2 regions of the Mesorhizobium sp. M0816 genome follow, and region 1 is predicted to be linked to the other one. Evidence: predicted binding sites of a transcription regulator. Region 1 holds the regulator's gene; the other holds the start of a gene.
What was found. Region 1 encodes PhoB, which activates phosphate uptake and scavenging genes when phosphate is short. Its sites were predicted from a motif close to TGTCATNNANCTGTCAT; they were not measured.
Positions count from the first base shown of each region.

Region 1 (12,051 bases):
ACGAGAACCTCGGCAAGTCCGAGATGGACGGCCGCGTCGAACAGGCGTTGAAGCGCGCCGCGCTGTGGAGCGAGGTCAAGGACAAGCTCAACGCCAGCGGCTTGAGCCTATCTGGCGGCCAGCAGCAGCGGCTCTGTATCGCCCGCACCGTGGCCGTGAAGCCGGAAGTCATTCTGCTCGACGAACCGGCTTCGGCCCTCGACCCGCTGTCGACTGCCAAGATCGAGGAACTGATCGACGAATTGCAAGCCGACTACACGATCGTCATCGTCACCCACAACATGCAGCAGGCGGCGCGCGTGTCGCGCCAGACCGCCTTCATGTATCTGGGTGAACTGGTCGAGTTCGACCGGACCGAGAAGATCTTCACGTCGCCCCGCGAGAAGCGCACGCAGGACTACATCACTGGCCGCTTCGGCTGAGCCGTTCCGATCATGCATATGAGGACAGGACCATGGGCGAACACACAGTCGCTTCTTTCGACGAGGATCTCGAGCAGATCAGCAAGCTGATCCGCGACATGGCCGACCTCGCCGGTTCGATGGTCGGCGGGGCGACCAAGGCCCTGTTGAATTCCGACAACGTGCTGGCGCAACGCGTCGTTTCCGACGACGCCATCATGGATGCGCGTCAACGCGAACTGGACGACCGCGCCATAACCCTGATCGCCAAACGCCAGCCGATGGCCCACGATCTTCGCCATGTGGTCGGAGCGATCCGCATGGCGGGCGACCTCGAACGCATCGGCGATCTTGCCAAGAATATCGCCAAGCGCGTGAGTGCGGTCGGCCTCAGCGCCACGCCGCGGGACCTGTCGCATTCCATCGACGCGATGGCGCAGCTGGTTCTCATCCAGGTGCAGGGTGTCATCGAGGAATATGCTGCAGGCGATGCGGCCGCGTTGGCCAAGCTGCGTGCCGCCGACGAGCGCATCGACGTCAAATACACGTCCGTGTTCCGCGAGCTCTTGACCTACATGATGGAAGATCCGCGCAACATCACCGCTTGCACGCACCTGCTGTTCTGCGCCAAGAATCTGGAGCGGATCGGCGACCATGTCACCAACATCGCCGAAAATGCGTATTATGTGCTGACCGGCGAGCAATTGCCGGTCAATCGTCCGAAGCAGGACGAAACGACAATGTCCGCACCGGTGACATGATGGGGGTGCCCAGCCGATGATCGCACCACGCATAATGGTGGTGGAGGACGAGGAGCCGTTGGGTGTGCTGCTCCGCTACAATCTCGAATCCGAAGGCTACCAGGTCGAGGTGGTGACACGCGGCGACGAAGCCGAGATCCGTTTGCAGGAGAATGTGCCCGACCTTTTGGTGCTCGACTGGATGATACCAGCGGTTTCCGGCATCGAGCTCTGTCGTCGGTTGCGGGTGCGCCCCGAAACCGAGCGGCTGCCGATCATCATGCTGACCGCGCGCGGCGAGGAGAGCGACCGGGTGCGCGGTCTTTCGACCGGCGCCGACGACTATCTGGTCAAACCGTTTTCGACACCGGAATTCATGGCCAGGGTCAAGGCGCTGCTGCGGCGCGCCAAGCCGGAAGTGCTGTCCAGCGTGCTGAAGGTAGGCGACATCGTGCTCGATCGCGAATCGCACAGGGTCTATCGCAAGAAGAGCGAAATCAGGCTCGGGCCGACCGAATTCCGGCTGCTCGAGTTCATGATGCGGCATCCGGGCCGTGTCTTCTCGCGCAGCCAGTTACTCGATAATGTCTGGGGCGAGACAATCTACATCGACGAACGCACCGTCGACGTGCATGTCGGGCGGCTGCGCAAAGCCGTCAACAACGGCCGGATGCCGGATGTCATCCGCACCATCCGCGGTGCCGGCTATGCGATCAGGGAAGATTGACCCGCCTGGTCAGGCTACGTTCTTTCTGACGCTGGGCCTCATTTGCGCGCCCGGCGCGAAAATCTCCTGGTCGACGAAGCTTAACGCCCGCATCGCGCAGCCTTCGCGGATCAGTGGCAATTCGTTCGGCTCTGTATCGAAGGAGATCGAGCCTGAATGCTGGCCGCCGGCGGTCTGGGCGATTGCCTTCCGCATGGCCGGCTCGATCAGATCGAAGGCGGCGGCACTGGCGCCGACCATCGCGACCGGTGCCGGATCGATCAGCGCGAACAGCGAGCCGAGACCGAAACCCAGCGCTTCGCCGGCCTTGCGGTAGGCCTCGCGTTCCGGCCCATCTTTCTCGCGCGCCCGGGCCGCCAGTGCTCGCATGTCGGCGTCGCTGACGTCGGCGACCGGCTCGCTGTCTTCGCTCATCTGCCTGGCGTTGCGCCAGATGGCGTAGTTGCCGGCATAGGCCTCGATGCAGCCGCGCCGCCCGCAACGGCAGAGCGCGCCGCCCGGACGATGGATCATGTGGCCAAATTCGCCGCCCGAGGAATGCGTCCCGGTGAACAGTTCGCCCTTCAGCACCAGCCCCATGCCGATGCCATGCGAAAGCAGGATGGCGATGAAGTCGTCGCGATAGCGATCCGGATTGCGCCAGCGCAAAGCCACCGCCATCATGTTGCAGTCGTTCTCCACCGTTGCCGGGATGCCGAATTCGTCCTCCAGCATGTCGGCAAAGGCGATGTCGGTCTGCGGCGTGATCGGCGACCACAGCATGGCGCGTGCAGGGGAGTCGGTAATGCCCTGAATCGCCAGGGCGATGCGGGCGACACTGCGGACGTCAAGGTCTGGATCCTGCAGCCGGCGCCGGACGATGGCCATGCATTCACGGATCAGCTCGTCGCGCGGCATGGTCAGCGTGTCCAGCCGGCGCTGTTCCTCGGCGACCACCTGTCCCGTATAGTCGATAATGGCGGCCGACAGGAAATTCAGCGACAACACCACGGTCAGCACCGCCGCCGCTTCCGGGTTGAGGGCGAGGCCGACCTGCGGACGACCGCGTTTCAACGAAACGGGCTCACTTGCCTTGCTCTCGGCGAGGATGCCTTCCCGTATCAGGTCGGAAGAGATCGCCGATATGGTCGAATGACTGAGGCCGGTGGTAGCTGCGATCTCAGTACGCGATGGCTGGCCGGCCCGGCGCACCGCCGAGATCACCATCGCCCGGTTGCGCCGGCGCAAATCGTCATGGCGGATTCCGACCGACATTGTTTTGCTTTCCTCCCGGTTGCCGCGGCCGCTCATGAACCGGAAGCCGTCGGTAATGTCCGACAAATAGTGTCGAATGCAGGCAAATAGTGTCAGATGCAGGTGGCGCTGTCATCGTTTATTCCGACGCTCGAAAAAACTCGCAGAGTCATCAAAATCCATCAGAATCGATGTTGACAGCAGCCGGAGATCGGGCCAGTATTTTTTCGAGGCTCGAAAAAATTAGAGCTTCTAAGCTGGTCTTTGAGCCAATTGGTCACGCCGTACGCGGCGCAGGGAGGATATGATGAAGAAATTCACGACCGCCATTCTGGCGGGTGTCGCCATGACGCTGGCGCTGGCGTCGGTGGCGCAGGCTAAAGACAAGGTCATCGGCGTTTCCTGGTCGAACTTCCAGGAAGAGCGCTGGAAGACAGACGAGGCCGCAATGAAGGCGGCCATCGAGGCCGCAGGCGACAAGTATATTTCCGCCGACGCACAGTCCAACCCCGGCAAGCAGCTCACCGACGTCGAGAGCCTGATCTCGCAGGGCGCCAACGCACTGATCATCCTGGCGCAGGACGCCTCGGCCATCGGGCCGGCCGTGCAGAAGGCACTGGACGAAGGCATCCCGGTCGTCGGCTATGACCGGCTGATCGAGAACAAGGACGTGTTCTATCTGACCTTCGACAACAAGGAAGTCGGCCGCATGCAGGCCCGCGAAGTCTTCAAGGTGAAGCCGGAAGGCAACTACGTCTTCATCAAGGGTTCGGGTTCCGATCCGAATGCCGATTTCCTGTTTGCCGGTTCGATGGAGGTGCTGAAGGAGGCCATCGACGGCGGCAAGATCAAGAATGTCGGCGAGGCCTATACCGACGGCTGGCTGCCGGCCAACGCTCAGAAGAACATGGAACAGTTCCTGACCGCCAACGACAACAAGGTCGATGCCGTGGTCGCCGCTAATGACGGCACTGCCGGCGGCGTCGTCGCCGCGCTGACGGCGCAAGGGCTGGCCGGATCGGTTCCGGTTTCGGGCCAGGACGGCGACCACGCCGCGCTGAACCGCATCGCGCTCGGCACCCAGACCGTGTCGGTGTGGAAGGATGCGCGCGAGCTCGGCAAGAATGCCGCCGAGATCGCCTCGCAACTGGCCGACGGCAAGCAGATGACCGACATTGCCGGCGTGAAGGATTTCACCACGCCCGGCGGCAATACCGTCAAGTCGCTGTTCCTGACCCCGGTCGCCATCACCAAGGACAACCTCAACGTCGTCATCGACGCCGGCTGGATCAAGAAAGAAGAGGTCTGCGCCGGCGTGACGGCTGGCGCTGTTGCAGTCTGCAACTGAGCCGACGTTTCCGAGAAGTCCGAACGCCGCGGCCGCTCGCCGCGGCGTTTTTTCAACAAGAGTTGTTTTTCCGCTTCCGGCGGATAACTTCTAGGCTGCTTCCGGCATCCGCGGCAGACGGCAACCCGGCGGGAGAAACATCATGACCGACACGACGTCCAACACGCCGGTCGACAGCACGGCAGACCGGGCACGGGAATCCGAGCTCGGCATCGTTGCCCGATTTCTCAAGGCAACCGAACTCGACACGCGCATGCTCGGCATGGTCGGCGCGCTGCTGGTCATCTGGGTCGGCCTGCATGTCATTTCCAGCGTACGGCTCGGCGTCAATCCGTTCGACTTCGACAGCCGGACCTTCCTGACGCCACGCAATCTCTGGAACCTGTCGGTGCAGACTTCGGCCGTGGCCATAATGGCCGCCGGAATGGTGCTGGTTATCGTCATGCGCAATATCGACCTGTCGGTCGGCTCCGCCGAAGGCCTGATCGGCGTGGTCATGGGTTTTGCGCAGGTGCATTTCCTGGTGCGAATGGTCGGTCTGCAATTAGGCAACCCCTGGATCTGGATCCTGGCGCTGGCCATCGGCCTGGCGCTTGGCCTTCTGATCGGAGCGTTCCAGGGATACATCATCGCTTATCTCGAGGTGCCGGCCTTCATCGTGACGCTGGGCGGCCTTCTGGTCTGGCGGGGTGCCGCATGGTGGGTCGCCAGTGGGCAGACGATTGCGCCGCTAGATGCCACTTTCCAGCTGATGGGCGGCGGACCGACGGGTTCGATCGGTGCGCGATGGAGCTGGATCGTCGGAATTGTCGCGTGCCTGGCGGTTGTGTTCATGCTGCTCAACGGGCGGGTGCAGCGCAAGCGGTTCCGCTTCCCGTTACGCCCGATCTGGGCCGAGACGTTCCTCGGGGCCGTCACTTGCCTTGTCATCATGGGCGCCATATGGCTTGCCAATTCCTATCCTTGGCCGGTCGGCATCGTGAACAGATATGCGGCGGCCAACAATATAACCGTTCCCGAAGGCGGGCTGTTCATCGCCCATGGCATCGCCATACCCGTGCTGATGGCTGTAGCCGTAGGGCTGATCATGACCTTCATCGCCAAGCGTACCCGTTTCGGCCGCTATGTCTTCGCCATCGGCGGCAATCCGGAAGCAGCCAACCTTGCCGGTATCAACACGCGCTGGGTGACCATGAAGGTGTTCATGATCATGGGCGTGCTGGCGACGATCGCCGCAGCGATCTCGTCAGCCAGGCAGAACTCGTCGACCAATGCGCTGGGCACGCTGGACGAGCTCCTGGTCATCGCGGCGGCGGTGATCGGCGGCACGTCGCTCGCCGGCGGCTCCGGCACAGTGCTCGGCGCCATGCTCGGCGCGCTTTTGATGCAGTCGCTGCAGTCCGGCATGGTGCTGCTCGGCATCGATTCGCCGCTGCAGAGCATCGTTGTCGGAGCCGTGCTGGTGGTCGCGGTGTGGCTCGATACCGTCTATCGCAAACGGGTCTGAGCATGATCCCGCAAGGTGGAAACCGGTTTTCGTACAACTTGACGCTCAAGCAGGATCTATAGGGAGGAAGGACGAGCATGGCAGACAAAACCGCTCCCACGCCGCTGATCGACATGCGCAACATCTCCATCGCTTTCGGCGGCATTCGCGCCGTCGACGATGCCTCTGTCGACCTTTTCCCGGGCGAGGTGATGGCTTTGCTCGGTCACAACGGTGCCGGCAAGTCGACGTTGATAAAAACCCTGTCCGGCGCCTACAAGCGCGATGCGGGCCAGATTTTCGTCAACGGCGAGGAGGCTTCGATCTCCAATCCCCGCGACGCCAAGAAGTACGGCATCGAGACGATCTACCAGACGCTGGCGCTGGCCGACAATGTCGATGCGGCCGCCAACCTGTTTCTCGGCCGCGAGCTGATGACCAGCTGGGGTACGCTCGACGACGTCGCCATGGAGGCCGAGGCGCGCAAGGTGATGGGCAGGCTCAATCCGCGTTTCCAACGCTTCAAGGAGCCGGTGGTAAAGCTATCGGGCGGCCAGCGGCAGTCGGTGGCGATCGCCCGCGCCATCCTGTTCAATGCTCGCATCCTGATCATGGACGAGCCGACGGCGGCACTCGGGCCGCAAGAGACGGCGCAGGTCGGCGAACTGGTCAGGCAGCTCAAGGCCGACGGCATCGGCATCTTCCTGATCAGCCATGATATTCACGACGTGTTCGAGCTTGCCGACCGTGTCTGCGTCATGAAGAACGGTCGGGTTGTCGGAACGGCGCGCACAACCGACGTCACCCAGGACGAGGTGCTCGGCATGATCATCCTCGGCAAGTGCCCACCCGGCGCCATTCCGGGGCCGGGCGCGCTGAAGATCGCCGCATGAACGAGAATTAGCCGGCTAATCACAAGCCGCCAAAATGTGCCAGCCGTCACCATGCTTTGGCCTCGCCATTGTGTTGGCGTCAGGACTTGCCCATAAAGATGCCGAACCGTCCACGGGACGTATCAGCAATTGAAGAAGCTTTTTCCGACCGTCGCTTTTATCGCCGTCGCGCTGATCAGCCTGACGATGGCGGGTTTTGCCTATTTTGCCACCCAAGAGGCGGCCCGCATTAAATTCGAGGCGACGGCAGACGATGCGCTTAACCGGATCGAAAGCCGCATCGACCTGGACCTGTCGCTGCTGCGTTCGACCCGGGCGCTGTTCGACGCACGCAATGGCGGTATCTCGCAGGGCGAGTTCAAGGCCTTCTTCAACGCGCTCGACATCGACAATAATTTCGCCGGCCTGCGCGGCATCGGTTTCGTCCGCCTGGCGAAAACTGGCAACGAGGCGGCGGTCGAGCGCGACATCCTGCACGATCACGGCGCAAGCCATCCGATCTATCCCGACACGAACTTACCGTGGCGTACGCCCATCGTGCTGTTCGAACCGCTGGATCCGTCCAACAAATCCAGCATCGGCTACGACATGTTCACCGGGCCGGCGCGGCGCGAGGCGATCGAAAAGGCGATGGCCGACGACCAGCAGCACGCCAGCGGGCTCGTGCAGTTCGGCAAGGATACGGGTGCCGCGCAGACCTTTACCGGGTTCCTCGTCTTCGTCCGGCTCAATGTCGAAACCGCGCCGGACGCCGTGAACGCGACGAGATCCTCGACTGCCGGCTTCCTTTATGCGGCCTTCCGCGCCCGTGATGTGTTCCAGGCTGCGCTCAGCCGGGCACCATTGCTGCCGGTCAACACCGAGATCTATGACGGCACGGTGGACAGCGACAACCTGCTGTTCCAATCGGAAACGCCGCCAGTTTCGAGCCTCGGCGACAGGCTGCTGGTCACCCGCAAGATCACCGTCGCCGGCCGGCCGTGGGTCGTCCTGTTCAGGCCGACAAGTGCTTTCTCGCAACCTTCCTCGCGCGCCATCCCGGTGATGCTCGGATTGTTCGGACTGCTGCTTGCGGGCGCCATCGCGCTGGTGGCCCGCTATCAGGAGCGGGCCTATGAGGCGGTCTCGCTGCTTCACGAAACGACCGAAAAGAGCCTGCTGGAAAAAGACCTGATGCTGCAGGAGATGAAGCATCGCATCAAGAACTCGATCACGCGGGTGCTGGCAATCGCGCGCCAGACAGCATCGCACACCACCGACGTCCAGGAATTCTCGGCTTCTTTCTCGGCCCGGCTGCAGGCGATGGCGGCTTCCCAGGACATGCTGACGCGCTCACGCTGGCAGAAAGCCGATCTCGGCGACCTGCTGCGCATCGAGCTAGGCCAGGTGTTCGGCAGTGAGCTTCCTGAAGGGCTGCTGTCGGGACCGCAGGTTCTTCTCGATGAAAAGACGACGCAGGCACTCGGCCTCGTCTTTCACGAACTCGCGACGAATGCGCTGAAGCATGGCGAAGCCGGCAATTCAGTCGGTGCGCTGAAGGTCGACTGGTCGCTCGAAGCCCGTAGCGGCACCCGGACATTGGCTCTCAACTGGCGCGAGGCCGGTCAGAAGAAGCTCGAGACACCGGCAAAGAGCGGTTTTGGCACCAGACTGATCGATCTCAACGTCACGCGCGAATTGCGTGGCACAATCAGGCGCGATTTTCGCGAAGATGGCTTGAACGTGGAAATCAGGGTTCCGCTGCCGGCCTGAAACGCCGTCTCGTGGGCCGCGTCGCAACAGCGCTTTAAAGGGCAAACGCGGAGACAGGTGGCCTGCCTCCGCGTTTGCTGTTCGCCTGGAGCTCGAAACTAGTTGCAGCGAGCTGTGTAAATCCGGCCGTGACGATCTCTGTATTGGCAGTAGCCATTTTGCAGACGGCGAACGAGCAGACCGCCAATCGCACCAGCGCCGGCGCCGATCAAAGCGCCCTTGCCGCCGCCGACAGCGCCACCAATGAGCGCGCCGCCCACAGTGCCGATACCCACGTTCTCTTCCGTGGTGGTGCAGCCGCTGACCGCAACCACGGCAACCATGGCAATAATCATCTTCCGCATGGAGTCATCCTCACTTTTGTCCTCACTTTAATAAGCTCCAGCCGCCATTTAGCATGAAAGTACGGCCTTTGCCCGCACGATTTCATTGTTGATTAAGATAGTCTTTTTCGGGGCGTGCGCCGTTCGATGCTACCACGAACCCGGAAATCTCCAAGGACGCATCGAGCGTGCCGCTGGGACGCACGTTCCAGACGATCCTGTCATAGTCGGTCTCGCCGGATCGACGGCAAGGCATCTGGCGACGGCATGTTGGGCCTGGCCCTGCAGGTCGGTGACCGCGAACGGGCACGGCCGAGCACTCGGGCAGTGGTTTCAAAGCGATCAAGCAGAGGCGAGTTCGATTCAGATCAGTTGGGACGCGGCGGTCAGGACGATCGCGGCAATAAGCGCGACGGCGGCGAAGCGGAGGGGCGAAGCACGAGGCGCGGGCGCTGCGGACGCGTCGGGATCCTGAAAACCGCCCATCGAGACGCGAGCGGCCTGTTCCAGTCTGTTCAAGTCGGCAGCCGTCAAGGCCCATTCCCTTCATTTTGTGCCAAACTCAATCCGGTGGATCGGCACGTTCGGACAGGATCGGACTTTATGGTGAACAGTCGGTTAAAGATGGCGATGCGCAGCAAGCCTTCGCGCGGCGACCGCCGCTCGTTAATCCGTCTCGAAATTGCCGTGAGGAACGACAAGGCGGTATTCGAGGCGGTTCCCGGTGATCTCAAGTGTCGCCGTTCCATTCAATGAAGTGGGCACGACGCGTTCGAGCGCGACGCTGCCAAAACGCTTCTCACTGCGCTGATTGTCGTTGGCTCCGATCACTTCGGCCCATGTCAGCGACAGCGCAGGCTCGCCAGCGGAAGCTGCCGTCAGATCGGCCGTCACCTCGACGAAACCGTCGCTGCGCGACAGCGCGCCATAGCTGACCGAATTGACGGCGAGCTCATGCATGGCCAAGCCGATGTGCAAGGCGGCATTGGGGTTGAGATATGGATTTGCGCCGCGGAAGCGTAGGCTGTGCAAGGGATCCGCGCCGTACCTGCCGACCTGACCGGAAACCAGCTCGCGCAGCGCCGCTCCCCGCCAGTTGGATGACGTAACCAAATCCTGCGAGGAGGCCAGCGACTGCAATCGGCCCCGGAAGCGCGTCAGGAAATCGTCAATGCTGCCGGAATAACGGCCCGTCTGGGTGGCGATGCTCTGGATGATGGCCAAAAGGTTCTTGGAGCGATGACTGACTTCGCGCAGCAGCGCCTTCAACGTCTGCTCCCGGCGTTTCTGCTCGGTTGTTTCGACCATGGTGGTCACGACGCCCTGCACCGCGCCGGTCTCGCTGCGGTCGGCGTCTATCCACACCTGAAACCAGCGGGCGCCGTCATCGGCCGGCACGCTGAGTTCAAGATGTTGAGGATTGCCGGATGCGATGACGTCGTGCTTGGCGGCGCCGATACGCTCCGCCTGCGCCGGCGGCAAGATGCCGTTGTTGTCGGAGGCATCGGAAGTCCAGGGCGCGCGCATGTTGCGCGCCCACACCGTCTTCATCTCGCGATCCTGGTATAGGACGGAAATCCCGGCATTGTGCAGTGCATGGAGAAGGGCCCGGCCAAGCTGCATCCCGCTTTCGGCAGGATGCAAAGCGATGATCTCATCACTCTGGCCGCGGTCTTTCATTTTTCCGACTCTGGAACGCATCGGTCAATTTGCTCAACCCATGTCGGGCTGAACGGTTCGCGGAAAAATGGGTTCCAAAAGGAGGAGCTTCGTATCAAGCCTTAAAAAGCGGTCCGCCGAGCGGCATCCCGTTGGAGGACACTGCCCGGCGGTGGCTGGAAACCGTTTGAGGGGTGCGGCTTCCAGTGTTCGCTTGAATGGCCGCTTGGCATTCACGCTCGTCTGATCAGGCCGGCAATAAGCGATATGATCAGGAAGGCGAGAAAGATGAAGAACAATATCTGCGCTATGCCGGCCGAGGTGCCAGCGATGCCGCCGAAACCAAGCGCACCGGCGATGATCGCCACGACGAGAAATACGAGCGCCCAGTAAAGCATGATCGATCTCCTTCCAATGCTGCGGTGAAAACGTGATTCGCCTCCGTTTGTTCCACCATTTTCCGAAAAAGACGATGCTGAAAATCTTCAGGGCCCGAATTGCCGCGGTGTGTGGAAAGGTCCAGTTGGTTGCCCCAGTTGGTTGCCAGTGAGTTGAGCCGGCGTCACGCCCCATCTGATCCAAGGGAATGGCTATCCCGGCGGCCGCAGTTCGGCCGCCGGCTGTTTCATGCCGCGGCTTTCGCGTGCCGGTCAAAGAACAGGGCCTGGCTGATAAGAGCCTTGACCATGTCCGGATTGAACGGCTTGGTAACCAGGAAAGCCGGTTCCGGCCGCTCGCCGGTGAGCAGGCGCTCGGGAAAGGCGGTGATGAAGATCACCGGTACCGAGGTCGACGACAGGATCTCATTCACGGCCGCTATGCCCGAACTTCCGTCGGCAAGCTGGATATCGGCAAGCACCATCTTTGGCCGCGCCTTGCCGAACATCGCCACCGCCTCGGCGTGGGTGCGCGCCGTTCCGACGACGCGGTGGCCGAGGCTTTCGACCATTTCCTCGATATCCATGGCGATCAGCGGCTCATCCTCGATGATCAGCACGTCGGTTGCCACCTGACGGGAGATCTCGTTGCTCGCCTGCGCGAGGAGTTCGGAGAATTCCTGTTCGTCGACGTCGAGAATCTCCGCCGCCTCGTCTTCGCTGAAGCCTTCGACCGCCACCAGCAGAAAGGCTTGGCGGGGACGAGGCGCAATTGCATTCAGATTGGCCGCGGCGCGCTGTTCCCATGCCGACTGGGCATGCTCCTGCGGAACGCGAATGGCCACCGAGGTGAAGAGCTTGGCAAAGACCTTGTAGAGCGCGATGCGGTCGTTCGATGCGTCCGGAAAGATGTCGACATCGGCAATGATGGCCTCGAGCATTGCGGCGACCAGCGCGTCGCCGCTCTCTTGCGATCCGGATACGGCGCGCGAGAAGCGGCGCAGGAACGGCAGGTGCGGAGCGATGGTTGCTGATAGGCTCATAGTGGACGTCTCCCTCATATGACGTGATTGCATGTTACAGCTAAAAACGGTTTGCAAGCCCAGCAATTG
Region 1 covers NZ_JAMYOT010000008.1:31,284-43,334, reverse strand. Annotated here, with positions in the region: gene pstB (phosphate ABC transporter ATP-binding protein PstB) at 1-422, shown strand, start outside; gene phoU (phosphate signaling complex protein PhoU) at 455-1,162, shown strand; gene phoB (phosphate regulon transcriptional regulator PhoB) at 1,179-1,868, shown strand; gene NKI17_RS14115 (ROK family protein) at 1,878-3,122, opposite strand; gene xylF (D-xylose ABC transporter substrate-binding protein) at 3,409-4,449, shown strand; gene NKI17_RS14105 (sugar ABC transporter permease) at 4,592-5,956, shown strand; gene NKI17_RS14100 (ATP-binding cassette domain-containing protein) at 6,034-6,828, shown strand; gene NKI17_RS14095 (CHASE domain-containing protein) at 6,958-8,580, shown strand; gene NKI17_RS14090 (YMGG-like glycine zipper-containing protein) at 8,679-8,924, opposite strand; gene NKI17_RS14085 (hypothetical protein) at 9,267-9,437, opposite strand; gene NKI17_RS14080 (sensor histidine kinase) at 9,570-10,604, opposite strand; gene NKI17_RS14075 (DUF1328 domain-containing protein) at 10,796-10,960, opposite strand; gene NKI17_RS14070 (response regulator) at 11,188-11,982, opposite strand.

Region 2 (12,051 bases), on a different contig from region 1:
GCTATCAAAGGTCGAAAAATGACCGCTCACGCTCAAGTCATGACGCGCGATTACGAACTCGGCGGCCGCGCTGCAGCGGCCGCCGTGGCCGCCATGATTGCGGCTCTTTTCGCCGGCAGCACGGCGCTGACGCCGCTTTACATCATCTACAAGCAGCTCTTCGGCTTCTCGCAGATCACTTTGACGCTGGTCTACGCCGTCTATGTCATCGGCAATCTGGCGGCGCTGCTGATGTTGGGGCGTGTGTCCGATGTCATCGGGCGCCGTCCAATGGCATTGGCCGGGATAGCGGTGGCCGTCGTCAGCGCGGTGGTTTTCCTGTTCGCCGAAAATGTCGCCTGGCTCGACATCGCCCGAATTCTGAGCGGACTGGGAATCGGCGTCGGCGCGGGCACCGGCACCGCCTGGCTCGCCGAATTGCTCCCGACCGACGACAAGTCACAGGCGGCGACGATTGCCACCAGCACCAATTTTCTCGGCCTCGGCCTCGGTGCGCTGGGGGCCGGGTTGCTCGCCGAATACGCGCCCTGGCCGCTCAGGCTGACATTCGTCGTCTACCTGGCGATGCTCGCGACTGTAACCCTGCTGGTCTGGCGCACGCGGGAAACCGTTTCGCGGCCAGGGAAACTGGCTGACGTTTCGATGCGACCGCGGCTTTCCGTGCCCGATGACATCCGCGCAAGTTTCGTTGCGCCGGCGGTGACCGGCTTTGGCGCAATGGCGCTGGTCGGCTTTTATGCAGCACTCGCACCGAGCATTTTGGCGCAGCAACTGCAGGTAACCAACCATGCCGAAGCCGGCGCTCTGTTCTTTGAATTGGCAATCGTGACGGCCGCCACCATTGTAGCGACAGCACGTCTTTCGAGCCGAGCCGCGATGTTCGCGGCGCTCGCGCTGATGATCCCAACCGTCGCGCTGATTGTTGCGGCGCAGGTCTTCGCCTCGATGGCCATAATGATTGCCGGGACCGCCTTGTGCGGCGTGGCGGCAGCGCTCGGCTATCGCGGCGGCTTGCAAGTGGTGAACGAGATCGCGCCGGCGGACCGGCGCGCCGAAGTCGTCTCGGCCTTCTTCATCTGCTGTTTTTGCGGCAACGCGCTGCCGGTCATCGGCATCGGCGTTCTGTCGACGGTGGCAGGTGCGACCGTGGCAAGCCTGGCCTTTGCCGGCATGATTGTCGTCTTTTCCCTGGTCGCTCTCGGGTTTGGCGCGAAATACGCGCGCTGAGCCGACCTTTCAGCCGTTCGGTGTCTCGGGCGAAAGATGCGCGCGCTGGCGCGGTACGCCGAGGCCGGTATCCGGCGGTTCGCCGGCAGCCGGCCGGCTCTCGATCATGTGCAGGCTGCGCCAGCGGCCGAAGCGATAATAGGCCGCGGCCAGCACGAGCGAGGTTATAGAGCCAGCCGGAAAGCTCCACCACAGAGCTTCCTCGCCGATCACGCTTCGGAAGAAATAGGCGAAGCTGGTGCGCACCAGCAGCACCGAGATCACCAGGATGATCAGCGGCGGCATCACCGCGCCGGTGGCACGCACGGTGGCGAAGAGCACGATGGTGATGCCGAACAGGATGAAGGACCACGATGCGATCTTGTTGATGTGAGTGGCGATCTCGATTGCTGCACTGTCGCTGCCAAGGAAGAGGCTGAGCACCGCGCGATCGAATACGAACAGCAGCGCGACGAGCATGCCGGTGAGCACAAGGTTGAAGCCGACGCCGGAGGTGGCGATGCGTCCAATCCGGTCCCAGCGCCCGGCGCCGACATTTTGCGCCGCCATGGACGACACCGCGGCGCCGATGGCGAGCGCCGGCATTTGGATATAGGTCCAGAGCTGTGCGGCTATGCCGTAGGCAGCTGCAACCTGCGAGCCGTACGAGTTGACCATGCCCATCACCGTCAGCGCCGCAGCCGAAACGACGATCATCTGCAGGCCCATCGGCACGCCCTTGAAGACGACAATGCGCAGCAGCGCCGGGTCCGGCCGCAGCAGAGCGAGATTAGCGCCGGCCAGCCGCAGCGGGTGCTTGCGCGCATAAAGCACGATCAGGATGGCAACCACGCTTACCGTCTGGCCGATCAGCGTCGAGGTGGCCGAGCCGGCGATGCCGAGTTCGGGGAACGGGCCGATGCCGAGGATGAGCAACGGGTTCAAAACGACGTCGAGCACGACGGCCAGCGCCATGAACAGGAAAGGCGTGCGCGAATCGCCGGCGCCGCGCAGCACCGTCATGACGAAGGACAGCAGGTTCATCATCGGCACGGCGAGGAAGATGATGCGCAGATAGGAGCGCGCCAGCGGCAACGCATCGGCCGGCGTGCCGAGCGCATCGAGGATCGCATCGACCCAGATCCAGCCGCAGACCGCGAACACCACCGAGACGAGGAAGAAGAAGGTGGCGCTGGTGCCGACGATGCGCCGGGCTTCGGGCAGATCGCGGGCGCCGACGGATTGCGCGACCAGGATGGTCGCCGCCATGCCGATGCCGAAGACGGTGCCGAGGATGAGAAACAGCACAAGGTTGGCATTGGACGTGGCGGTCAGCGCCGCTTCACCGAGGAAACGGCCGACCCACACGGCATTTATCGAGCCGTTGAGCGACTGCAGCACATTGGAGCCGAGCACCGGCAGGGCAAACAGTAGAAGGGTGCGCGGGATAGGCCCACTGGTGAGGTCGCCGGTCCGCCGGCGCGCGGGCATGTTGTCATCCATGGCAGGCAACTCGGCGAAGGCTTGTCTTGAGTCCGGTCCGCAATGATTGCCGATTTAACGGAACGGGTCGATGCGGCGCTGCAAATTCCGCCTGGCGTGCCTTGATCTAAGCATGTTCTCAAAGCTTCCGGAATCGGATATTGATCACGGACGCGTGGGACCGCATTTCCTGGATCTCAGGGCAAGCCGGGGGGCTCATGTCCGATATTCCGTTGTTTTTTGAGCGCCTGAACCGGCGCGCGTTTCTTGGTGCATCCGCTCTGGGCGCGGCCTCCGTGGCTCTTTCGGCGTGCACCACGACGGACGTGGCAGCGCCGCCGGTGACCGCGGCGCCAAGCGATCCGGCTTTCGGCGATGCCGCAAGCATGTATGCCGCGCGCGTCGATGAGGGCTATCAACTGCCGGCAATCCCGGTAGCCAAGATCGATCCGAAATTCGTTCGCCAAATCGTGTCCGATCCGACCGGAGAAAAACCAGGCACGATCGTCGTCGATATCTCCGAGCACTTCCTCTATCTGGTGCGCGGCGGCGGCAAGGCAATTCGCTATGGCGTCAGCCTCGGCAAGGCCGGTTTCGGATGGACCGGCAGCGCCGTGGTTCAGGCGAGGAAGAAGTGGCCGGTCTGGACGCCGCCGCCGGAAATGATCCAACGCCGGCCGGAACTGGCGAAATACAAGGACGGCATGCCGCCCGGCCCGCAGAGCCCGCTTGGCGCCCGCGCGCTGTATCTCTTCCGCGACGGCAAGGACACGATGTATCGGCTGCACGGCACACCGGAGTGGGATTCCATTGGGAAGAACGCTTCGTCCGGCTGTGTGCGCTTCATGAATCAGGACATTATCGACCTCTACAGCCGCGTCGACGGCGTCGCGCCGGTCTTCGTGCGCCCGAACCTGTCGGCCGCCGGGAAGATCGCCGCCGTGTCGAACAGGACGGCCGAGCCGATCGATGCCGGCGTGCCAAAGGACGCGGAGATGTTGAGGTAAGTGCCTTCGACTGGATCGTCAGTCGCAGGTTTTGCAACGCACCAGGACACCGTCCTTGCGCGGGCGAGCCGCAACTGAAGGGCACGACCGCTCAATCGCGCCAGCTCAGGCGGACGCGTTCGGCGCGTCCGCCTGTATGGGTGCCGCTACTTCTTGGCGAGGCTTGGGAGCGTGACCTGATAGACCAGGAACATGGTGTCGACATCGGCGCCATCCTCGGCCTTGTAGGCCGCGCCGACCTGGAAGCCGTCCTGCGTGAGGAAGTCATTGTCATTGGCGACGAACAGGAAATAGTCGTCGGGCAGCTTTGGATCGAAGACGCTCACCACCGACATCGCCTCCCATTTCTCCGAAAGGTTGTTGCGGTCGTTCGGCGCGCCATTGTGCAACCCGAAGCGGCCGAGCTCGCTCTTGTCGTTGATGTCGATGAACGGCGTCAGCTTGGCCGGCGTCACCGATGGATCGAGTTCACCCTTGGGCGCCAGCGGCTTGTCTTTGTCGAACTCTGTGCCGGCGATATCGGTTGCCGCCGACACATCGACGACGCTGATCTCGCGATGGAGCGAGGTGTCGCCCTTCAGCCCCTGGCCGTTGCCGCTGTCGCGCGCCAGCATCAGGAAGGTCTTGTCCGACAGCGCCACGATTTCACTCTGCGCGGCGATCTTGGTTTTGCCCTTGGCATCGGTGAACACCGGCAGCGGCACGACATATTCATGCGCGAGCTTGAGCTGGCCGGGATCCGAGGCATCGTAGACCAGCGCGCGCGTGTTCTGGCGCGTCGAGGCGGAATCGCCGCCATCTTGTCTGGGTGCCGACTGCAGCACGGCGATCAGGAACTTGCCGTCGGGCGTCAGCGCCATGCCTTCGAGGCCCTGGTTGTTCTGGCGGCCAGTTTCGGGATCCTTCGGATCGGGGTCTGCCGCACCAGGTCCCGGATTGTTGGAAGCAAAGTTTGGCGTCCCGTGACGCATCGGGACAAGCGCCGCCGGCGGCTGCGTTGCCGACATCAGACGCCCATCGGCGGAGAAGCGGTAGATGTTCGGACCGTATTCGTCCGAGATGAACAGCGTGCCGTCGGGCAGCCGCGCGATCGCTTCGTTATCGAGCGCGAGCTTGCCGTTGGCTTCGGGCAGGATCGGCATGTCGTCTGTCGCGGCACGCACGCCGTTGAGCGGATCGAGGCCGGTTGCGTCGGTACCCTTGTCGTCGGTCAAAAGCATGGTGTCGGCAAGCGTCGCCTTGAGGCCCGATTGTTCCTGGCCGGTGGCCGGTGCCGCACCCGGCGCGATCGGGGCGAACTCGATGGCGATCGTGTTGAGGCGCGGACGGTAATCGGTGGTGCCGACGACATTGTAGCCGCGATCCGGCAGCAGCCATAACGAGCCCTTATAGCCATCGGCGCCATGCGTCCAGCCGGCAGCGTCGATCGACATGCCCGAGCCCGAGCCAAACGTCTCGCCGAACTTGTCCTTCTGGCTGGCCGGGATGCGGCCGACACCGACCAGGCCCTTGTTGACGAAGCTGACGCCGCCGACGGTCGCGGCGTTTTCAGCCAAGGCCGGCGTCAAGGCGGTGAACATCGCCAGCGCGACGGCGAGGGACGCGGTTCGGTGCAGGTTTTTCATGGATATCCTCTTTTGAGACAAAGCTGCCGGGGCCCGAAAAGCGCCGCGTCGCATCGAGGATGCCGCGAAAGCCTTCGGAGAAGCGATCTAGGACGCGAACATGATACTTGCGTGACAGTGCCGCGCTTGCTTGTCCCAGCGTGGTGGCAACTGGCTGGGCATGGCGAATCCGCCGCCGCCGAGAACACAATTAGCAACTTTACAAATGATCGTTTTTATGTGAAGTCATGACGATGAAAGGTCACCGATGACAGTCTGCCGTTTCGCCACCCGCCTCAATTCCTTTGCCTCGCGGCCACAGGCCGAGTGGCCCGATCTTGTCGGCAAACCGTCCATGCTGCAAATGGCGGCACGTGCGGCGAAGGTTGCAGAGTTGACCGATCTCGACCTCAACTTTCCCGACCATGTCGATGAAAATCCTGCGGAAATGGCGCGCAAACTCGGCGATCTCGGGCTTTCCATCAATGGTTTCGCCATGCGCTACTACTCCAACCCGGCCTTCAAGCTCGGCGCCTTCACCAATCCGGATCCGGCCGTTCGCCGCGAGGCCATCGACATGACCAAGGCCGGGATCGACGCCGCGCGCGAGGCTGGCGCCAGCCTGATGACGCTGTGGCTCGGGCAGGATGGCTTCGATTATGCTTTCCAGGCCGATTATGTGACGCTCTGGCAACACGAAATCGATGGAATTCGTGAAGTTTCGGCGCATGACCCCGATTGCCAGATCAGCCTTGAATACAAACCCAACGAGCCGCGCTCCTACAGCCTGATGCCCGATGCGGCGACGACGTTGCTGGCGATCCGCGAGATCGGCCTGCCCAATCTCGGCGTGACGCTCGATTTCGCCCATGTGCTCTACGCCGACGAGCAGCCGGCTTTCGCCGCTGCGCTCGTGGCACGGCACAGCAAGCTGCTCGGCGTGCACCTCAACGATGGCTATGCCAAGCGCGACGACGGCTTGATGGTCGGGGCCGTGCATACGCTGCAGACGATCGAGCTGCTGCGCCAGATCCGCCGCGACGGCTACGCCGGCGCCATCTACTTCGACACGTTTCCCGATATGACCGGGCTCGACCCGGTCCACGAATGCGAAGTCAACATCGCGACTGTCAAGCGCATGCTGCGCGTCGTCGATCGGCTGGACGGGGACAACCGCATGTCAGCCGCCGTCGACCGTCAGGACGCGATCGCGTCGCAAGCCATTATCCAGGAAGCCATGCTCGGCCCGGACAGCTGAGGCCCGGCCGCATATTCCGTTCAACAAGGGAGGAAGGACCATGAAATTTCTGCTTGCCACCGCTACCGCTGGCCTGATGGCGCTGTCCATCGGCTCGGTGTTTTCCGCAGACCTCGCGCCGCTCAATTCCGACACCGAGAAGGATCGCATCGACTGGTCGCAGCTCGAGGCCAAGTTCGGGGCCTTCCCCAAGCTGCCCGAGGGTACCAAGGCGGGTGCGGTCTCCAAGACGCTGACCAATGAATACTGGCGCTCGCTGGGAGAGGGCTACAAGTCGTTCGGCGACCGCACCGGCGTGCCCGTGGTCTACCAGGCGGCGCAGAGCGAGGGCGACCAGCTCGGCCAGCTCACCATCGCCGAAGGCCTGGTCACGCAAGGCTACAACGTGCTGCTCGTTTCGCCGCAGACCGACTCCAACCTGCAGCCGATCATGGAACAGGCCAAGGCAGCCAATGTGCCGGTGGTCAACGTCAACGACGCGGTCATCCCGCAGGCCGAGCACTATGTCGGCAATGTCCAGCGCGACAACGGCGTGCGCGTCGCCAAATGGTTCATCAAGAACCGGCCGGATGGCGGCAAGGTCGCCATCGTCGAAGGCCAGGCCGGCGTCTACGCCGCCGTCCAGCGCACCGACGGCTTCAAGACCACCATCACCGAAGCCGGCAAGTTCGACGTCGTCGCCAGCGTCCCCGGTGACTGGGATCGCCAGACCTCCTACGACGCGGCCACCAACATCCTGCAGCAGCACCCCGATCTGATCGGCTTCTATGCCAACAATGACGGCATGGCGCTGGGCATCGTCGAAGCGGTCAAGGCCGCCGGCCTAAAGGACAAGGTCGCCGTGTTCGGCACCGACGGGATTTCCGACGCCTACGCCTCGATCCGCGCCGGCGAGCTGACCGGCACCGTCGATTCGTTCCCGGTGCTGACCGGCGAGGTGGCGCTGGAATCGGCGCTGCGACTGGTGGCCGGGCAGAAGCTGCCGCGCGTCGTCGCCACGCCGCAGGCGCTGATCACCAAGGACAATGCCGACCGCTACTCCGGCGCCGGCGACGCCGTGCGCAAGGCGCTGCTCGAGGACGCGGCAGCGGGCCAGTAGAGCAGGGCCGGCGGGTGCCGGCCTTGGGTCGGCACCTTGCCTGGAGAACCGAAGCAATGTCAGTCATCTCCCGGCTGCAATTCGAGGGCATTTCCAAGGTGTTTCCGGCCGTGCGGGCGCTGAGCGATGTGTCCTTTTCGGTCGGCGCCGGCGAGATCCATGGCCTGCTCGGTGAAAACGGCGCCGGCAAATCGACGCTGCTGCGCATCCTGTCAGGCGTCTACCGGCCGACGGCGGGAAGCGTGCTGATCGACGGCAAACCGGTGACGCTGAACAACCCGGTCGCGGCGCGCGCCGCCGGCGTGGCGATGATCCATCAGGAATTACAGCAGGTGCCACGCCTCAGCGTCGCCCAGAACATGTTTCTCGGCCATCCGTTGACGCGCGGCGGCGTCTTCGTCGCACGGCGCGAGCAGGAAAGCCGCGCTGCGGAAGCCCTGGCCGCCATCGACCCGACCATCGATCCGGCAGCCCCGCTTGGCTCGCTGAAGGTGGCGCAGCGGCAGATCGTCGAGATTGCCCGGGCGCTGCTCGACCGCGCCAGGATCGTGGCGATGGACGAGCCGACGTCGAGCCTCACGCCGAGCGAGTTCGAACGGCTGGCGGAAGTCATTGCCGGTCTGGCACGCGACGGTGTCGCCGTCGTTTATGTCTCGCACAAGCTGGACGAGGTGTTCGGCATCTGCGAGCGCGCCACTGTCATGCGCGACGGCGTTGTGGTCGAAACCGTCGATCTCGCGCAGATGTCGGAAAAGGCCGTCGTTTCGATGATGGTCGGCCGCGAGCTTGCCCAGGAACAACACCGCTCGCATGCTTCCCCCGAGATCAGGCTGAGCGTGCGTGGCCTCGCCTCGGCAACCAAGGTCTGTGACGTTTCGTTCGACCTGCATCGCGGCGAGGTGTTGGGCATTGCCGGCCTGGTCGGGTCCGGCCGCACCGAACTGCTGCGGCTGCTGGCCGGCGCCGACCGGGCCTCATCAGGCGCAATAGAGATCGACGGCAAGGCGGTAAAGCTTTCCAGTCCGCGCGACGCGATCGCGGCCGGCATCGGCCTGGTGCCGGAGGAGCGCAAGCGCGAAGGCATCGTGCCGTTGCGGTCGATCTCCAGCAACATGGCGCTGGCCTCGATGGGCGTGTTCGCGCCGCGCGTCCTCATCGACCATCGCCGGCTGAAGCGCGTGACAGCCGAGAAGATGAAGCGAGTCAATCTCAGGCCGTTCCTGCTCGACCGGCCGATCCGCCTGTTCAGCGGCGGCAACCAGCAGAAGGCGATCATCGGCCGCTGGCTGGCGGCGGGAACGCGGATCCTTCTGTTCGACGAGCCGACGCGCGGCATCGATGTCGGCGCCAAGGCGGAGATCTACCACCTGATCGAGGAACTCGCCGGCGAAGGCCATTCGGTAATCGTCGTGTCGTCCGAACTCCCCGAGGTGATCCGGCTCGCCGATCGCGTGCTGGTCATGCGCGACGGCACGGTCGCCGCCGAACTGGGCCGCGCAAGTCTCAGCGAACACGCGATCGCCGCGCACGCCATACCCCAAACGGAGATTGAGGCCGGCAAGGCGCAAGGCCATCGGGCCGGTGCATAACGGACAGGACCAGCGGATGACCGATATAACCCAACACACAGCAGCGCGCCCAAGGGCAGATTTCCTGCACCGGTTTTCCGTGCGCGACGCCGGCACGCTGATCGGCCTGGTGGTGATCCTTGCCGTCTTCGGGGCGCTGGTCCCCGGCTTTTTTGCCGAGCGTAACCTGATCAACATCCTGCAGCAGTCGAGCATCAATGCCTGCCTGGCGTTGGGCATGACGCTGGTCATCATCTCGGGCGGCATCGACCTGTCCGTCGGGCCGACGGCAGCCCTTTCGGCGGTCATCTCGGCCTCGATGCTGGTTGCCGGTGTGCCGTTTCCGCTGGCCATCGCCGCCGGCTTCGCCATCGGCCTTGCCTGCGGACTGCTCAACGGCGTGCTGGTCGCCTATGTCGGGCTGCAGCCCTTCATCGTCACGCTGGGAACGCTCAGCACCTCCCGGGCGCTGGCGCTGATCTATACCGGCGGCAATCCGGTGCTCGGCCTGCCTGCCGGCTTTCGTGCCATCTTCAATGGCTCGCTGTTCGGATTGCCGTTGGCGGTCATCATCGTGGCCGTGGTCGCGCTGATTGCCTGGATCATCCTCAAGAAGACGCCGTTTGGCGAATATCTGCTTGCCGTCGGCGGCAATGAGGAGGCGGCCTACATAGCCGGCGTGCCGATCGCCCGCACCAAGATCGCCGCCTATATGATCTCGGGCCTGCTGGCAGCGCTTGCCGCGCAGATCCTGATCGGCCGGCTGGGTGCCGCAGAGCCCATTCTCGGCAATCTCTGGGAGCTCGACGCCATAGCGGCGGCGGCGATCGGCGGTGCCTCGCTGATGGGCGGCAAGGGCAGCGTCGTCGGCACCATCCTGGGTGCCGTCATTCTTGGCAGCATGCGCAACGGCCTGACGCTGATGAACGTGCAGTCCTTCTATCAGCTCCTGGCAACTGGCCTTATAATCCTCGCCGCGATGCTTATCGATCGCGTGACGAGGGGACGTGGATGACCTTGACCGGGCTGGACCTGAAAGCAGTAGGACCGCGCATTCGCATGATGATGCCGCATCTGACGCCGCTCGAGGCGAAGGTGGTTGAAACCGTATTCGGACGGCGCGGCTTCGACGAGACCATACCGCTCAAGCAGATCGCCGAGGAGGCCGGTGTCTCGGAGGCGATGGTGGTCAAGATCGCCAAGAAGCTGGGTTTTTCCGGCTATCGCGACTTTCGCACGGCGGTCTATGAATACAGCCGCCTGCCGACCGCCGAGATGCATCAGGAGCTGTCGGTGGACGACAGTTCGGCCGAGATCGTCCAGAAGGTGTTCCGCACCTCGATCCAGGCGCTGGAGGAGACGCTGGCCATCCTCGACATGGACGATTTCGACCGCGCCGCTGATCTTCTCTACCGCGCCAAGAACCGTGACTTCTATGGCGTTGGTGGCTCGGCGCAGATCGCGCGCGACGTCTCGCACAAATTCCTGCGCATCGGCATCCGCACGTCTGTCTACGATGATTCGCACATGATGCTGATGTCGGCCTCGCTGCTCGACACCGACGACATCGCGGTCGGCTTCTCGCATTCCGGCAACACCAGCGCCGTCATCGATGCCATCCATCTCGCCCGCAAGAGCGGCGCGCGCACGCTGGCCATCACCAACTACGACAACTCGCCGCTGGCCGCCGTCGCCGATATCGTGCTGTGCTCGACCGCGCAGGGCTCGCCGCTGATGGGCGAGAACGCGGCGGCGCGTATCGCCCAGCTCAACATTCTCGACGCGCTGTTCGTCGCGGTGGCGCAACGCGACTACCGGGCGGCGGAGCGTAATCTGGGCCGCACCATGTCGGCGGTGACGTCAAAGCGGAAAGACAAGAGCTCGTGAAAGTTTGGGGCTCGTGAAGGTTTGGGGCTGATGAAAGTTTGGGGCGCATGACAACCGCGCTGGTGACGGTGTTCGGCAGCCTGCATTACGACATCATGGTCGAGGCGCCTGACCGCCCGCGCAAGGGCGAAACCGTGACCGGCCATGCCTGGCAGCCGAAATGCGGCGGCAAGGGCGGGAACCAGGCTGTCTCGGCGGCACGGGCCGGCGTGCGCGCAGCGATGATCGGCGCGGTTGGCGATGACGATTTCGGCCGCGCGCTTCTCGACAATCTCGGCCGCTGCGGCGTCGACAGCCGCTTCGTACGGGTCGCGCCTGGCGCCGGCTCGGGCATGAGCGTGGCGATTTTCGACGACGGCGGCGACTATGGCGCGGTGATCGTCTCAGGCAGTAATCTCACCTTGGGTGAGAAGGACATCGCAGAGGCGGCAGAAATGATCGCGCACACTTCGGTGCTGCTGCTGCAGAACGAGGTGCCGGAACCCGCCAACATCGCTGCCGCGCGGGCGGTGAGGAGACATGGCGGCCGCGTCGTCCTCAATGCGGCACCCGCACGAAAACTGTCCGGCGAACTGATCGCACTCACCGATATCGTCATCGTCAATGCCATCGAGGCGGAGTTCCTGGCCGGCATTGCGGTCGTCGACACGCTCGAGGGTGCTGCGAAGGCGGCCGGCATGCTCGTCGGTTTCTATCCGGCTGCAATCGTCACGGCCGGCGGCGAGGGCGTTGCCTATTGCGACCGCGACGGCCAGGCATTCGCCTTGCCGGCGATGCCGGTGGAGGTGGTCAGCACCCACGGTGCCGGTGATGAATTCGTCGGCGCCTTTGCGGCGTGGCTTGCGCGTGGAGAGCCCGTCGAGGCGGCACTTGCCGCCGCCAATGCCGCCGCTGCCTCGCTGGTCGCAACGCCGGAGCGCGAGCGCGGGGGTCTTGATCA
Region 2 covers NZ_JAMYOT010000010.1:150,219-162,269, reverse strand. Annotated here, with positions in the region: gene NKI17_RS17970 (MFS transporter) at 19-1,227, shown strand; gene NKI17_RS17965 (MATE family efflux transporter) at 1,237-2,709, opposite strand; gene NKI17_RS17960 (L,D-transpeptidase) at 2,907-3,695, shown strand; gene NKI17_RS17955 (esterase-like activity of phytase family protein) at 3,842-5,320, opposite strand; gene NKI17_RS17950 (TIM barrel protein) at 5,568-6,557, shown strand; gene NKI17_RS17945 (sugar ABC transporter substrate-binding protein) at 6,598-7,656, shown strand; gene NKI17_RS17940 (sugar ABC transporter ATP-binding protein) at 7,713-9,245, shown strand; gene NKI17_RS17935 (ABC transporter permease) at 9,262-10,239, shown strand; gene NKI17_RS17930 (MurR/RpiR family transcriptional regulator) at 10,236-11,111, shown strand; gene NKI17_RS17925 (ribokinase) at 11,159-12,051, shown strand, end outside.
Region 2: a site for PhoB is predicted at 5,421-5,437, ahead of NKI17_RS17955 (esterase-like activity of phytase family protein). Genes of this name have one in related genera too.